DNA from 3 places in the Aquabacter sp. DMC10 genome. Region 1 is predicted to be linked to each of the others. Evidence: predicted binding sites of a transcription regulator. Region 1 holds the regulator's gene; each other region holds the start of a gene.
What was found. The regulator HrcA, encoded in region 1, represses chaperone genes, less so after heat shock. The targets are predictions, from matches to a motif close to GTTAGCACTCNCNNNNNGNGAGTGCTAAC.
Positions count from the first base shown of each region.

Region 2: a site for HrcA is predicted at 1,479-1,507, ahead of groES (co-chaperone GroES). Genes of this name have one in related genera too.
Region 3: a site for HrcA is predicted at 1,862-1,890, ahead of groES (co-chaperone GroES). Genes of this name have one in related genera too.

Region 1 is NZ_JBQUYX010000001.1:1,022,496-1,026,881, forward strand. It holds gene rdgB (RdgB/HAM1 family non-canonical purine NTP pyrophosphatase) at 1-267, opposite strand, end outside; gene rph (ribonuclease PH) at 267-980, opposite strand; gene hrcA (heat-inducible transcriptional repressor HrcA) at 1,283-2,392, shown strand; gene grpE (nucleotide exchange factor GrpE) at 2,476-3,117, shown strand; gene rsmI (16S rRNA (cytidine(1402)-2'-O)-methyltransferase) at 4,163-4,386, shown strand, end outside.
Region 2 is NZ_JBQUYX010000001.1:608,285-612,670, forward strand. It holds gene cytX (putative hydroxymethylpyrimidine transporter CytX) at 1-328, opposite strand, end outside; gene ACT54L_RS02815 (hypothetical protein) at 690-1,163, opposite strand; gene groES (co-chaperone GroES) at 1,555-1,842, shown strand; gene groL (chaperonin GroEL) at 1,886-3,523, shown strand; gene ACT54L_RS02830 (polyhydroxyalkanoate depolymerase) at 3,623-4,386, opposite strand, start outside.
Region 3 is NZ_JBQUYX010000005.1:254,237-258,622, reverse strand. It holds gene groL (chaperonin GroEL) at 1-1,374, opposite strand, end outside; gene groES (co-chaperone GroES) at 1,422-1,736, opposite strand; gene ACT54L_RS15730 (usg protein) at 2,113-2,382, shown strand; gene ACT54L_RS15725 (exopolysaccharide biosynthesis protein) at 2,478-3,080, shown strand; gene ACT54L_RS15720 (carbonic anhydrase) at 3,163-3,879, shown strand; gene queA (tRNA preQ1(34) S-adenosylmethionine ribosyltransferase-isomerase QueA) at 4,015-4,386, shown strand, end outside.

The sequences.
Region 1 (4,386 bases):
GATGCCGGGCTGGCCGCCCAGCGCGTCCACGCACAGGCCGCTGTCATCGGCGAAGGCGGGCAGGTCCGCCGCCTTCGCCGCCGCCACGGCTTTGAGCCGCGCATTCTCGGCGAAGGTGACGCCGGTCTCCTCCGGCTCGGGCAGGCCGAGCTCGCCGGCCGAGACCGCTTCCACGCCGTACGGCTCCAGCAGCATGCGCATTTCGATGAGCTTGCCGGGATTGTGGGTGGCGACCACGAGGCGACCGGAGAGACGGCGGTGGGACATCAGGCGATGGCTTCCTTCTGGAGCGCGACCAGGCGGTCGATGCCGGTGCGGGCGAGACCCAGGAGCGACAGGAGCTCGTCCTGGCTGAAGGGGGTCTTCTCGGCCGTGCCCTGGATCTCCACGATGCCGCCGGTTCCTGTCATGACGAAATTGGCGTCGGTCTCGGCCTTGCTGTCCTCGGCATAGTCGAGGTCCAGCACGGGGGTCCCGTTATAGATGCCGCAGGACACCGCCGCCACATGCTCGCGCAGGGGGATTTCCTTGACCATGGAGCGGGCGCGCATCCAGGCGAGGCAATCGTACAGGGCGATCCAGGCGCCGGTGATGGCGGCGGTGCGGGTGCCGCCATCGGCCTGGAGCACGTCGCAATCGAGCGTGATCTGGCGCTCGCCGAGGCCGACGAGGTCGGTGACCGTGCGCAGCGAGCGGCCGATCAGGCGCTGGATTTCCTGGGTGCGGCCGGAGGGCTTGCCCTGGGTGACCTCGCGGCGGGTGCGCTCCAGGGTGGCGCGGGGCAGCATGGAATATTCCGCCGTCACCCAGCCCCGGCCCTGGCCCTTCAGCCACGGCGGCAGGCGCTCTTCCAGGGTCGCAGCCACCAGCACATGGGTGTCGCCGAACTTGACGAGGCAGGACCCTTCCGCATGGCGCATCACGCCCCGCTCGAAGGAAACGGGACGCATCTCGTCGGCGGCGCGTCGGCTGGGGCGCATTCGTCTGTCCAATCCGTGGTGAAACAGGGCGCCGGTTGTAGGGGCCGGGAGGCGCGGGGGCAAGGGGCTGCGCAGGGGGAGGCATTGAGCGGAGCGCAGGGCTGCCATTAGGATGAGGGTTCGCACCCTGCGGGAACGGGAGCCATGTTGGAGCACAAGGGGGGTCGGCGGCAGGTGTTGGCCAAGGCGGCAGCGTCCCTCCTTGGCGGCGGGTGTCCTGCTGCCTATGTGCGGAAAGGCGAGAGGAAACGCCGGACCACGCGGCGCCCCCTGCGTCTTTGCCTCCTGCCCCGAAACCCGGAATGACCGCCGTGCCCCTGAACCCGTTCATTCCCCCGAACTCCGCCGCCCTCGCCCAGCTGGACGAGCGCTCGCGGGAAATTTTCCGCCAGATCGTGGAGAGTTATCTCGCCACCGGCGAACCGGTGGGCTCGCGCAATCTCTCGCGCATCATCCCCATGACCTTGTCGCCCGCCTCGGTGCGCAACGTGATGGCGGACCTGGAGGCGGCGGGGCTCATCTATGCGCCCCACACCAGCGCCGGGCGCCTGCCCACCGACCAGGGCCTGCGCTTCTTCGTGGATGCGCTGCTGGAGATCGGCGACGTCAACGAGCGCGACCGCAAGAGCATCGAGACCCAGGTGGCCGCCGCCGCCAAGGGCTATTCGGTGGAAGGCATCCTCAACGAGGCCTCCGCGCTTTTGTCCGGCCTCTCGCGGGGGGCGGGCGTGGTGACCACCACCAAGAGCGACCCGCGCCTCAAGCATGTGGAATTCGTGCCGCTGGACCCGCGCCGGGCATTGGTGATCCTGGTCTCCGAAGACGGGCAAGTGGAAAACCGCGTCCTGCCCTTGCCCGCCGGCTTGCCCGTGTCGGCGCTGGTGGAGGCCTCCAATTTCCTCAATGCCCGGGTGCGCGGGCGCACGCTCGGCGAGGCGCGCAGCGAAATGGAGGCGCAGACCGCCCAATTGCGCCGGGAACTGGACGAACTGACCGCCCGGGTGGTGGAGGAAGGCTTTGCCTCCTGGTCCGGCGGGGATGCGTCGGAACGTCGCCTCATCGTGCGCGGGCAGGCCAAGCTGCTGGAGGATTTGCGGGCGCTGGACGACCTGGAGCGCATCCGCCTGCTGTTCGACGATCTGGAGGCCAAGAGCGAGGTGGTGGACCTGCTCGGCCGGGCGGAAGAGGCGCAATCCATGCGCATTTTCATCGGCGCGGAGAACAAGTTGTTCTCGCTGTCGGGCTCGTCCACCATCGTCGCCCCCTATCGCGACGGGCAGGGCCGGGTGGTGGGCGTGCTGGGCGTGATCGGGCCGACACGGCTCAATTATGGCCGCATCGTCCCCATGGTGGACTTCACCGCGCGGGTGGTCAGCCGCATTCTGGGAGCGCCCGGGTCCGACTCCGCTTGATTTTTATCCCCGCGATGCCGATATGCGGGGCGAATGGAGGCCGGCCCCGGCGGGTCGGCATGTGACGTGACGAGGACAGCGTGATGAGCGAGCAGGGTGGCGCGAGCGACAACAATCGCACCAATCCGGCTGCGGACCCGGAAATTGCCGACATGCAGGAGCTGGCATCCGCGGCCGCCGACGGTTTCCATGCCGAGCGCGAGCGTCTGGCGGCCGAGGTCGCGGCTTTCAAGGACAAGTATCTGCGCGCCTTCGCCGAGGCGGAGAACATCCGCCGCCGGGCCGAGCGCGAGATTGCCGACGCCAAGACCTATGGCGTGACCTCTTTCGCCCGCGACGTGCTGAACGTGGCTGACGATCTCGCCCGGGCGCTCGGCGCCGTGGAGGCCGAGGTGAAGGAAAAGGCCGAGGGCGGCGTGAAGTCGCTGCTGGACGGCCTCGAACTCACCGAGCGCAGCCTCCTGAAGGCGCTGGAAAAGTACGGCGTGCGGCGGATCGAGCCCAAGGGGCAGCGCTTCGACCCCCATCTCCACCAGGCCATGTTCGAGATCCCCGACGAGACGGTGCCCTCGGGCACGGTGCTCCAGGTGGTGCAGGCCGGCTATGTGATCGGCGACCGCGTCCTGCGCCCCGCCATGGTGGGCGTCTCCCGCGGCGGCCCCAAAGCCCCGCGCGAGGAGCCGGCCGAGGCCAAGGGCGATACGGACGAGGCCGGCAAGGCCTGATCCTTCTGTTTCTGGATGGTGTGCGACGGCCGGGCTCTGCCCGGCCGTTTGCGTTTGGGGGAGCGTTCTGGCCATTGTCTCCCCTCCGGACACCTCCCCTCCATTTCCCCCTCCCTCCATTTCCCCCTCCCCAACCCTCCCCCGCTTAGCGGGAGAGGGGGCCTGTCGCGCTGGGGGAGAGGTTGGGAGGATGCAGGCCGAGGCAGAGCAGAGCGCCGCCCCGACCGGGCGCACGGAAGTCCCCTCTCCCGCAAAGCGGGGGAGGGATAGGGAGGGGGCAGGGCGAGAGCCCCCAATTACCCCGCCTGAGAAAAATATCCTAGACTATATTCCTATATTGCTGCACCTCTGCTATGGTGTGCTCACCTGACACCAAGGAGGGGCGCGTCCGGAGCGGCCTGACGGGTGGTGCCGGGGGCGGGTGTCCGACGGGACGGGGAATAACGCCCCCCGAACCGTTAGCAGAGGAGGCTGAAGGTCCAGGCGCACCGATCCGGCAGTGGTTCGGCCGGTGCTGATGGGAGAACCTGTCGCCCACGCGGCGCGGGACCGAGGCCACAAATCCCCGCGCGGGAGCGGACGGAGCCCGGCTCCGACGTCAAACCCTTACCCATCTGGCGCGCCGCCGCGCGCCGGCCGCTCCCGCATCCCTCCACCTCGCCATCGGCGGGGATGTTGGTGCTGGGCGGCGAAGGGCTCGCATCCTCTTGCCGACCGCCCTTGCCCCCTCCCCCACCCTTCAGCGCTTCGCGGGAGAGGGGGCCGGTTCCGCAGGGGGAGGGTTTGAGATGACCGACGCCAAGGCAGAGCAGAGCCAACGCCCGAAAATCCCCCCTCCAGCGAAGCGCGGGAGAGGCGAGACGGGAGGGGCAAGGCGGGACAGAGCCAGGAGCCGAAGACCATGGCACAGGACAGAGCAGAGGGGGCACGGGTGCCCGCAGGGCCGAAGGGGGAATGCGCCCAGCCCGCTGCGCCGGCCCGCCCGGCCCCGCCGGCCACGGATTGCACAGCCCGGCGCGGCGCGGGATCTGCTATAAGGCGCCCCATGAACGCCTCGCCTTCCGCGCCCGATCGCCCGCGCGCCTATGTCATCGCCGGAACCCGCCTGCCCGCCGCCCGCCTCGCGCCGGGCCTGCATGTGGTGGCGACCCCCATCGGCAATCTCGGCGACATCACGCTGCGCGCCCTGGAGACCTTGGCCGGGGCCGACGTGATCGCCTGCGAGGACACCCGCATGTCCCGCCGCCTCTTGGACCGCTACGGCATCGA
Region 2 (4,386 bases), 410 kb from region 1:
ATCCCACCAGTTGGATCACGTTGATGAGGGTGGGCACCACGGCGCCGCGCAGGCCGAGCGTCGGCCGTAGCATGGCCATGGAGGCGAGGCCGGTATCCGCCCCGATGACCCCCACCAGCGCCAGCAGGATGACCCCCAAGGCCGAGCCGGCGAGGATCGCCCCCAGAGCCGCGCCCAGGCTCAGGGCGGGCGTGAGCAGAGCGCCCGCCTGGAGGACGAGGAGCCCGATCCCCAACGAGAACCACAGGGCAAAGGCATCCCGCGCGCCGAAAGCCCGCTGGGCGGGGGCGACGGGGACGAGGGGATCATAGGAAGAAGGAGAGTCCATGGGGCCACCGGCAAGCTGTGCCGTCGCGGACCCTAGAGCATTTTCGCGCGCAGTGGGAACCGGTTCGCGTGAAGGAAATGCGCCAGGAACAAAGATTTAGACCGCTTCAGCTTTGCCATGGAACGCTGAAGCGCTCGACAAAGTCCTCCCAGCCACGAAAAATCTGAAGGACGCGAGCCGTTGAAGCCGAGGCTGGCCATCACCACGCCCAGTTTTGGCAAAGCCGAGGCCAGTCCGGTGGAAGCGCCGCGGCCCTCCCGCCCGGCCAGGGGGTTCTCCCTGGCTGCATCGGACCCATCAACCCGCCCCGGCAGCAGGGCGGGAGGCGCGCGCCGATCCCATCAGCCGGCGCGCGGACCGGTCACGGGCAACGGACATAAACCATGGTGCCGTAGCGCTTGGAGACTTCCGGGTCGACCCACTTCAGCACCAGCACATTGCCGTTGAAGGAGATCACCTGGCGGTCGCGCTCGCCTCCCGCCGGGTCTTCCGCCGGGCCGATGAAGACCGGCTGGCCGGGCACCTGCTTGGAGATGACCTCGGTGAGTTTGTTGTCGTCGGCGAGGTACATCATCACGCCGCCATTGGGGCCGGCGGTGATGACATAGGGATTGGAGCACTGGGCGCGGGCCTGGTTTTCCGTGCGCTGGGCGTCTTCCGGCCGGTGATAGGCGGCAAGGCCATAGCGCCCCACGAGGCTCGCGGCGGCGATAGGGCTCGTATATTGCGGCACTGCGGGCTGCGGGGGAGGCGGGGGCTCAGAGGCGCAGCCCGCCAGAGCGAGAGCGGCGATGAAGGCAGCGGCGGCAAACCGACCGCGCGACCCTTGCCGCACCGCCCGGTCCTCTTTGCGACCCTCGTGCCCGGCACGCGACCTGCCTGCGAGCGATGAAGCGGGAGACCAAGACATTCACAAACTCCGAAGCAAGCGCCCGAACCGCATCGCCGCGCTCCCGGAAGGAACCGGCGATTGGGACCATAGTGCCTGTTCGGCGCGGCGTCGATGCTCGTACCGAAGGGTCGCCCCTCCGCCGCCGCCAGCCCGCCCGCCGATGGCCTCAAGATCGCCAATCTAGCTGGCCATCTCTTACATAAAGGTAAGGGCCGCCTCCTTGACGGGCCGCAAGCGCCATCCTATCTCCGGTCGCGGATTGGCACTCTCCAGATGGGAGTGCCAACATTCGCGGGCCAAGCGCCCGCAGGGATAAACTGAGAGGATCAGGCCCATGTCCTTCCGCCCTCTGCATGACCGCGTGGTCGTCAAGCGCATCGAAGCCGAGCAGAAGACCGCCGGCGGCATCATCATCCCCGACACCGCCAAGGAAAAGCCCCAGGAGGGCGAGGTCGTCTCCGTGGGCCCCGGCGCCCGCGACGAGAGCGGCAAGGTCGTGGCGCTTGATGTCAAGGCCGGCGACCGCGTCCTGTTCGGCAAGTGGTCCGGCACCGAGGTCAAGATCGACGGCCAGGACCTGCTCATCATGAAGGAAAGCGACATCCTCGGCGTGATCGGCTGAGGCTTCGGCGCTTTTTCCCTTTTCTCATTCAGGAGTAAGGCACATGGCTGCCAAAGAAGTGAAATTTTCCGGCGATGCCCGTGAGAAGCTGCTGCGCGGCGTCGACATTCTCGCCAATGCTGTGAAGGTCACGCTCGGCCCCAAGGGCCGCAACGTGGTGATCGAGAAGTCCTTCGGCGCCCCGCGGATCACCAAGGACGGCGTATCGGTCGCCAAGGAGATCGAGCTCGAGGACAAGTTCGAGAATCTCGGCGCCCAGCTGGTCCGCGAAGTCGCTTCCAAGACCAATGACCTGGCCGGCGACGGCACCACCACCGCCACCGTGCTCGCCCAGGCAATCGTCAAGGAAGGCGCCAAGGCTGTTGCCGCCGGCATGAACCCGATGGACCTGAAGCGCGGCATCGACCTTGCCACCGCCGAGGCCGTCCGTGACATCCAGGCCCGCGCCAAGAAGGTCTCCTCCTCCGCCGAGGTGGCCCAGGTCGGCACCATCTCAGCCAACGGCGATGCCTCCATCGGCGAGATGATCGCTGGCGCCATGCAGCGCGTGGGCAACGAGGGTGTCATCACCGTCGAGGAAGCCAAGACCGCTGACACCGAGCTGGAAGTGGTCGAGGGCATGCAGTTCGACCGCGGCTATCTGTCTCCCTATTTCATCACGAATGCGGAGAAGATGATCGCCGACCTGGAAGATCCCTTCCTGCTGATTTTCGAGAAGAAGCTCTCCGGCCTCCAGCCGATCCTGCCCGTTCTTGAGGCTGTCGTGCAGACCGGCAAGCCGCTGGTGATCGTGGCCGAGGACGTGGAAGGCGAGGCGCTGGCCACCCTCGTGGTCAACAAGCTGCGCGGTGGCCTGAAGGTCGCGGCCGTCAAGGCCCCCGGCTTCGGCGATCGCCGCAAGGCCATGCTGGAAGACATCGCCATCCTGACCGGTGGCCAGGTGATCTCCGAGGATCTCGGCATCAAGCTCGAGAACGTCACCCTCGCCCAGCTCGGCCGTGCCAAGAAGGTCATCCTCGAGAAGGAAAAGACCACGATCGTCGACGGCGTTGGCGAGAAGGCCGACATCGAGGCCCGCGTCGCCCAGATCAAGGCCCAGATCGAAGAGACCTCCTCCGACTACGACCGTGAGAAGCTCCAGGAGCGTCTGGCCAAGCTCGCGGGCGGCGTCGCGGTGATCCGCGTCGGCGGCGCGACCGAGGTCGAGGTCAAGGAGAAGAAGGATCGCGTGGACGACGCCCTGAACGCCACCCGCGCTGCGGTGGAAGAAGGCATCGTCCCCGGCGGCGGCGTGGCCCTGCTGCGCGCCAAGAAGGCGGTCGAGGCCCTGACCTCCGACAATCCCGACATCGCCGCCGGCATCAAGATCGTCCTGCGCGCCCTCGAGGCCCCCATCCGCCAGATCGCCGAGAATTCCGGCGTGGAAGGCTCCATCGTGGTGGGCAAGGTGCTGGAGACCAAGGAGCCGAACTTCGGCTTCAACGCCCAGACCGAGGAATATGTGGACCTGGTGGCTGCCGGCGTCGTCGACCCGGCCAAGGTGGTGCGCACCGCCCTCCAGGACGCTTCTTCCGTGGCCGGCCTGCTGGTGACCACCGAGGCGCTCGTGGCCGAGCTGCCGAAGAAGGAATCCGCGGCCCCCGCCATGCCCGGCGGCGGCATGGGCGGCATGGACTTCTGAGGCAGTCCAAGCCGACCAAGACCTTAAGTGCCCAGCCGGCAGCGCCGGCTGGGGGCTGATACAGAAAGGGCGCGGTTCCGGCCGCGCCCTTTTTGCGTTTCAGACCGTCTCGGCGAAAGCCAGCGCGTGGGCCAGAGCGGGCAGCACGTCGCGGCGCATGCGGCCGCCGTAGAAAAGAGAGAAGTGCCCCGCCCCCTTCACCAGCCGATGCCGACGCATGGCCGCCGGCACGTTGGGACACAGGGCGTGCGCGGCCTCCGTCTGGCCGGGGGCGGCGATGTCGTCATCCTCGCCCTCAAGTGTCAGGAGAAGCGTGCGGTCAATGGCCGCCAGATCCACCCGGCGCCCTCCCACATGGAGCGTCCCGGCGGCGAGCTGACGCTGCCGGAACACGCGTTCCACATTCTCCAGGAAGAACTCCGCCGGAATATCCATCATGTCCCAGCACAGCCGGGCGAGCGGGAAGTTCAGCGGATCATCGCCATCATCGGCCAGCAGCTTCAGCGGCAGTTCGCCGCCCGTGAGGCCTTGCCGCCAGAGGTAAAAGCCAAACGCCTGCATCTGCCGGCTACGGGGGAAGACCCGCCGCCCCGCGCCGGGAAAAACCGCAGGCACCGTCTCGAACAGCGCGTCCGCCGGTCCAGTGCTCACGGGAGAGGACAGGACCCGGTCCAGATTGGTGGGGTGGCAGGCGGGATCGATGGGTCCCCCCAAGAGCGAAAGGCTGGCGGGTCCGCGCCCCTCCTCGGCCGCAAGCGCGGTCGCGACCAGGGCCGGCACGGCGCCCTGGCAGACCCCCACCACATGGCAGGACGGCCCGAGCGCCGCAATCATGGCCGCGGTCTCCAGGCAATTGGCGTCGA
Region 3 (4,386 bases), on a different contig from region 1:
GGCATTGCTGGCGATCTGGCGGGCGGGGGACTGGATGGCGCGGCGGACGATCTCGATGCCGGTCTTCTGGTCCGAGTTGGTGCCGGTGAGGCCTTCCAGCGCCTTGATGGAGCGCAGCAGGGCCACGCCGCCGCCGGGCAGCACGCCTTCTTCCACCGCAGCGCGGGTGGCGTGCAGGGCGTCGTCCACGCGGTCCTTCTTCTCCTTGACCTCGACCTCGGTCGCGCCGCCGACGCGGATCACCGCGACGCCGCCCGCGAGCTTGGCGAGACGCTCCTGGAGCTTCTCACGGTCGTAGTCGGAGGTGGTCTCTTCGATCTGGGCCTTGATCTGGGCGACGCGGGCCTCGATGTCGGCCTTCTCGCCGGCACCGTCGACGATCGTGGTGTTCTCCTTCTCGATCACGACCTTGCGGGCGCGGCCGAGCATGGTGAGGTTCACGTTCTCGAGCTTGATGCCGAGGTCCTCGGAGATGGCCTGGCCGCCGGTCAGGATCGCGATGTCCTGCAGCATGGCCTTGCGGCGATCGCCGAAGCCGGGAGCCTTCACGGCCGCGACCTTCAGGCCACCGCGCAGCTTGTTGACCACGAGGGTGGCCAGAGCCTCGCCTTCCACGTCCTCGGCGATGATGACCAGCGCCTTGCCGGACTGCACCACGGCCTCGAGAACGGGCAGCAGCTCCTGGAGGGCGCCGAGCTTCTTCTCGTGGATGAGGATGTAGGGGTCCTCGAACTCAACGCGCATCTTCTCGGCGTTGGTCACGAAATAGGGGGAGAGGTAGCCGCGGTCGAACTGCATGCCCTCGACGACGTCCAGCTCGGTGACGGCGGTCTTGGCTTCCTCGACGGTGATGACACCCTCGTTGCCGACCTTCTGCATGGCCTCGGCGAGGAACTTGCCCACCTCGCTATCGCCATTGGCGGAGATGGTGCCGACCTGGGCGATCTCCTCGTTGGAGGTCACCTTCTTGGACTTGGCGGCCAGGTCCTTGACGATGGCTTCCACCGCGAGGTCGATGCCGCGCTTCAGGTCCATCGGGTTCATGCCGGCGGCAACCGCCTTGGCGCCTTCCTTCACGATCGCCTGGGCGAGCACGGTGGCGGTGGTGGTGCCGTCGCCGGCCAGGTCATTGGTCTTGGAAGCGACTTCGCGAACCAGCTGGGCGCCGAGATTCTCGAAGCGATCCTCGAGCTCGATCTCCTTGGCGACGGATACGCCGTCCTTGGTGATGCGCGGGGCGCCGAACGACTTCTCGATCACCACGTTGCGGCCCTTGGGGCCCAGCGTGACCTTCACCGCATTGGCGAGGATGTCGACGCCGCGCAGCAGCTTCTCACGGGCATCGCCGGAAAATTTCACGTCCTTGGCAGCCATGTGCCTGCTCCTTCAGCTTGGGACGATGGAAAGGGTGAAAAAGCGGCTCACGCCGCCTTCTTGGCGGAAGCGGAGACCTCGACGACGCCGAGGATGTCGCTTTCCTTCATGATGAGCAGGTCCTGACCGTCGATCTTGACCTCGGTGCCGGACCACTTGCCGAACAGGACGCGGTCGCCAGCCTTCACGTCGAGCGCGACCAGTTCGCCCTTCTCGTTGCGCACGCCCGGACCCACGGCGACCACCTCGCCCTCCTGGGGCTTTTCCTTGGCGGTGTCGGGGATGATGATGCCGCCGGCAGTCTTCTGCTCAGCTTCGATGCGCTTCACGACCACGCGGTCGTGCAGAGGACGGAAACCCATCGGGGAACCTCCAATTGGCTTGGACACGTTGATTGCACTTCATTCCGGCCGCGCCAACGTTCGAGCGCAGCCTGGCCGCCATCTAAGTGGGCCGGCGGGAGGGTTCAAGGGGGGCGGGGAGATTTTTTGGCACTCGGGGGATGGGAGTGCTAGCAGGGCCTTGCCCCCGCTGTCCGTCCGGCCTCGCGCACCGGCGCAGGACGCTACGAAGCTGTTGTCAGCAGTCTCGATCAATCGCTGCTAACGCCTTGTTTTTGCACGCGTAAACCATTTTTTGGTCTGGCTCGCGCAAGATTGTCAGCCGACAATGGATCCGTTCCCGCCACATGGCATTGCTGAGGCGGCGGGGTTTCCGGCGTGCATGGAGGTGTCGAACATGGTTTGCGGCGACTTCGTGAAGCAGATTTCCGGCTATGGGCTCGTGACGGCCGAGATCCTCTACCACCTGCCTGACCATCCCGCGTTCCTTCAATCCTATATCTGGCAGGATTACGACCTCTCCCCCAAATTCCCGGAACTCAACAAGTTCCTTGCCTTCTGGCGCCGCGAATTGGACGGGCCGCTGCATTCGGTGAAAGTCGCCCATTGTGAGCTCATCAAGCCAGCCGAGCTGCGGGCAGTGGGGGGATTATACCTCCTGAATTGACCCTGGGGCAGGGCGAGGGGGCCTCTTATCGCCTCCCGCCCTGACACCGCCGCTTTCAAGGTGCTATGAGTGGGCCTCAATCGATCGAGGCACCTGTGGATCACCGTACGCCGCGGACTTCCGAACTGCTCGCCGCCGTCCTGGCTTCCCAGGAGGGCGAGAAGGTGGCGATTGGCGATCTGGTGAATGCGCTGCGCAACCGCGCCTTCGGCATCATCTTCCTGCTGTTCGGCATTCCCAACTGCATTCCCATGCCGCCTGGCATCCCCGTCATCTGCGGCATCGTGCTCGGCCTCATCGGCCTCCAGATGGCCATGGGCCGGCAGGAGTTGTGGCTGCCTGAACGGGTGTCGCGGCAGACCTTCTCGCGCTCCATGCTGGAAGCCATTGTCACCCGTTCGCGCCCCTACATCATGTGGTTCGAGCGTTGGTCACGGCCGCGCATGGAAACCTTTGCCGGTCCCACCGCCCGCCGCATCGTGGGCGCCACAGTGGTGCTGCTGGGCTTCATCCTGCTGCTGCCGATTCCCTTCCTCGGCAACCTGCCGCCGGGCTTCGCGGTCTGCGTGTTCGGCCTTGGCCTGGTGGAGCGGGATGGCGGCGTGATCCTCGCTGGTTTCTTCGCGACCTTGCTCGGCCTACTAATTACCGCCGCCATGAGCTGGGCCATCTGGCAGGGCGCCGTCGCCATTTTCTGACCGGTGGCCCCATCTGTCGCGCGTCTGGGCTATGAAGAGCCTCAGCCCTTGGCCATCAAGGGCGGAACGCGGAGGGGCGGACATGTGCCAGGACTGTGCGGGGAGCATTTCGCGGCGCGGCCTCATGTTCGGGGCGGCCGCCCTGGCGGGAGCGGGTCTGCTGCGCCCGGCCCTGGCGGCCGAGGACCTGCCCGCCGGGCAGAAGGCGCCCAACGACATTCCCGGCGGCGAGGCGCTGGACCGGCTGATGGCCGGGAATGCCCGCTATGTCGCCGACACCACCGAAAACAGGGACTTCTCCGCCCGCCGGCAGATGCTCGCCAAGGGCCAGTATCCCATTGCGGCCGTGCTCGGCTGCTCCGATTCGCGGGTCTCGCCTGAACTGTGCTTCGACCAGGAGCCGGGCGAGCTCTTCGTCGTGCGCCTGGCCGGGAACGTGGTGGATAATGACGGGCTCGCGAGCCTTGAATATGCGGTTGCCTATCTGGGCGTGCCGCTTTTGCTGGTGCTCGGCCACACCGGCTGTGGGGCGGTGGCCGCAGCGGTGAAGGCCGCCACCCAGAAGGCGCTGTTTCCCGGCCACTTGCCCGGCCTCATCGACAATATCCTGCCCGCCGTGGCCGCCGCCCAGGGGCAAGGGGGCGACCTGGTGGAAGCCGCGGTGGTCACCAATGCCCTCCAGACCGCCAGGCAGGTGGCAGGCAAGAGCCAGATCATCGGAGCGGCCATTGCCTCCGGCAAGGTGAAGCTGGCGACGGGCATCTATGAGCTGGGCACGGGGCGGGTGAGGCTGATCTGAGACGCACCGGGCGCCCGCAACCGGACCACAGGCACCACGATCGACGGGGTTTGCGTTGCCAGCCCCTCGGCCCGTGCTCTAGGAAGGCGCTCCGTTGCGCCGGCCCGACTGCCGCGCGTCCTGGATGAAAGCCTGATGCGCGTCGACGCCTTCGATTTCGATTTGCCTCCCGAGCTGATCGCCTTGCGCCCCGCCACGCCGCGCGAGAGCGCGCGGCTTCTGGTGGTGCGTCCCGGCGCGGAGGCCGAGCTGACGGACGCGCACATCGCCGACCTGCCTTCCCTCCTGCGTCCCGGCGATGCCGTGGTGGTGAACGACACCAAGGTCATTCCCGCCCGCCTCGACGGCACCCGCACGCGGGCGGGCGGCTCCACCGTCCACATCGAGGCGACCCTGGTGAAGCGCCTCGACGAAGCCCGCTGGGCCGCTTTCGCGCGCCCCGCCAAGCGCCTTGTGGCAGGCGACCGCATCATCTTCACCCATCCCGATGCGTCGCGGGAGCTGGTC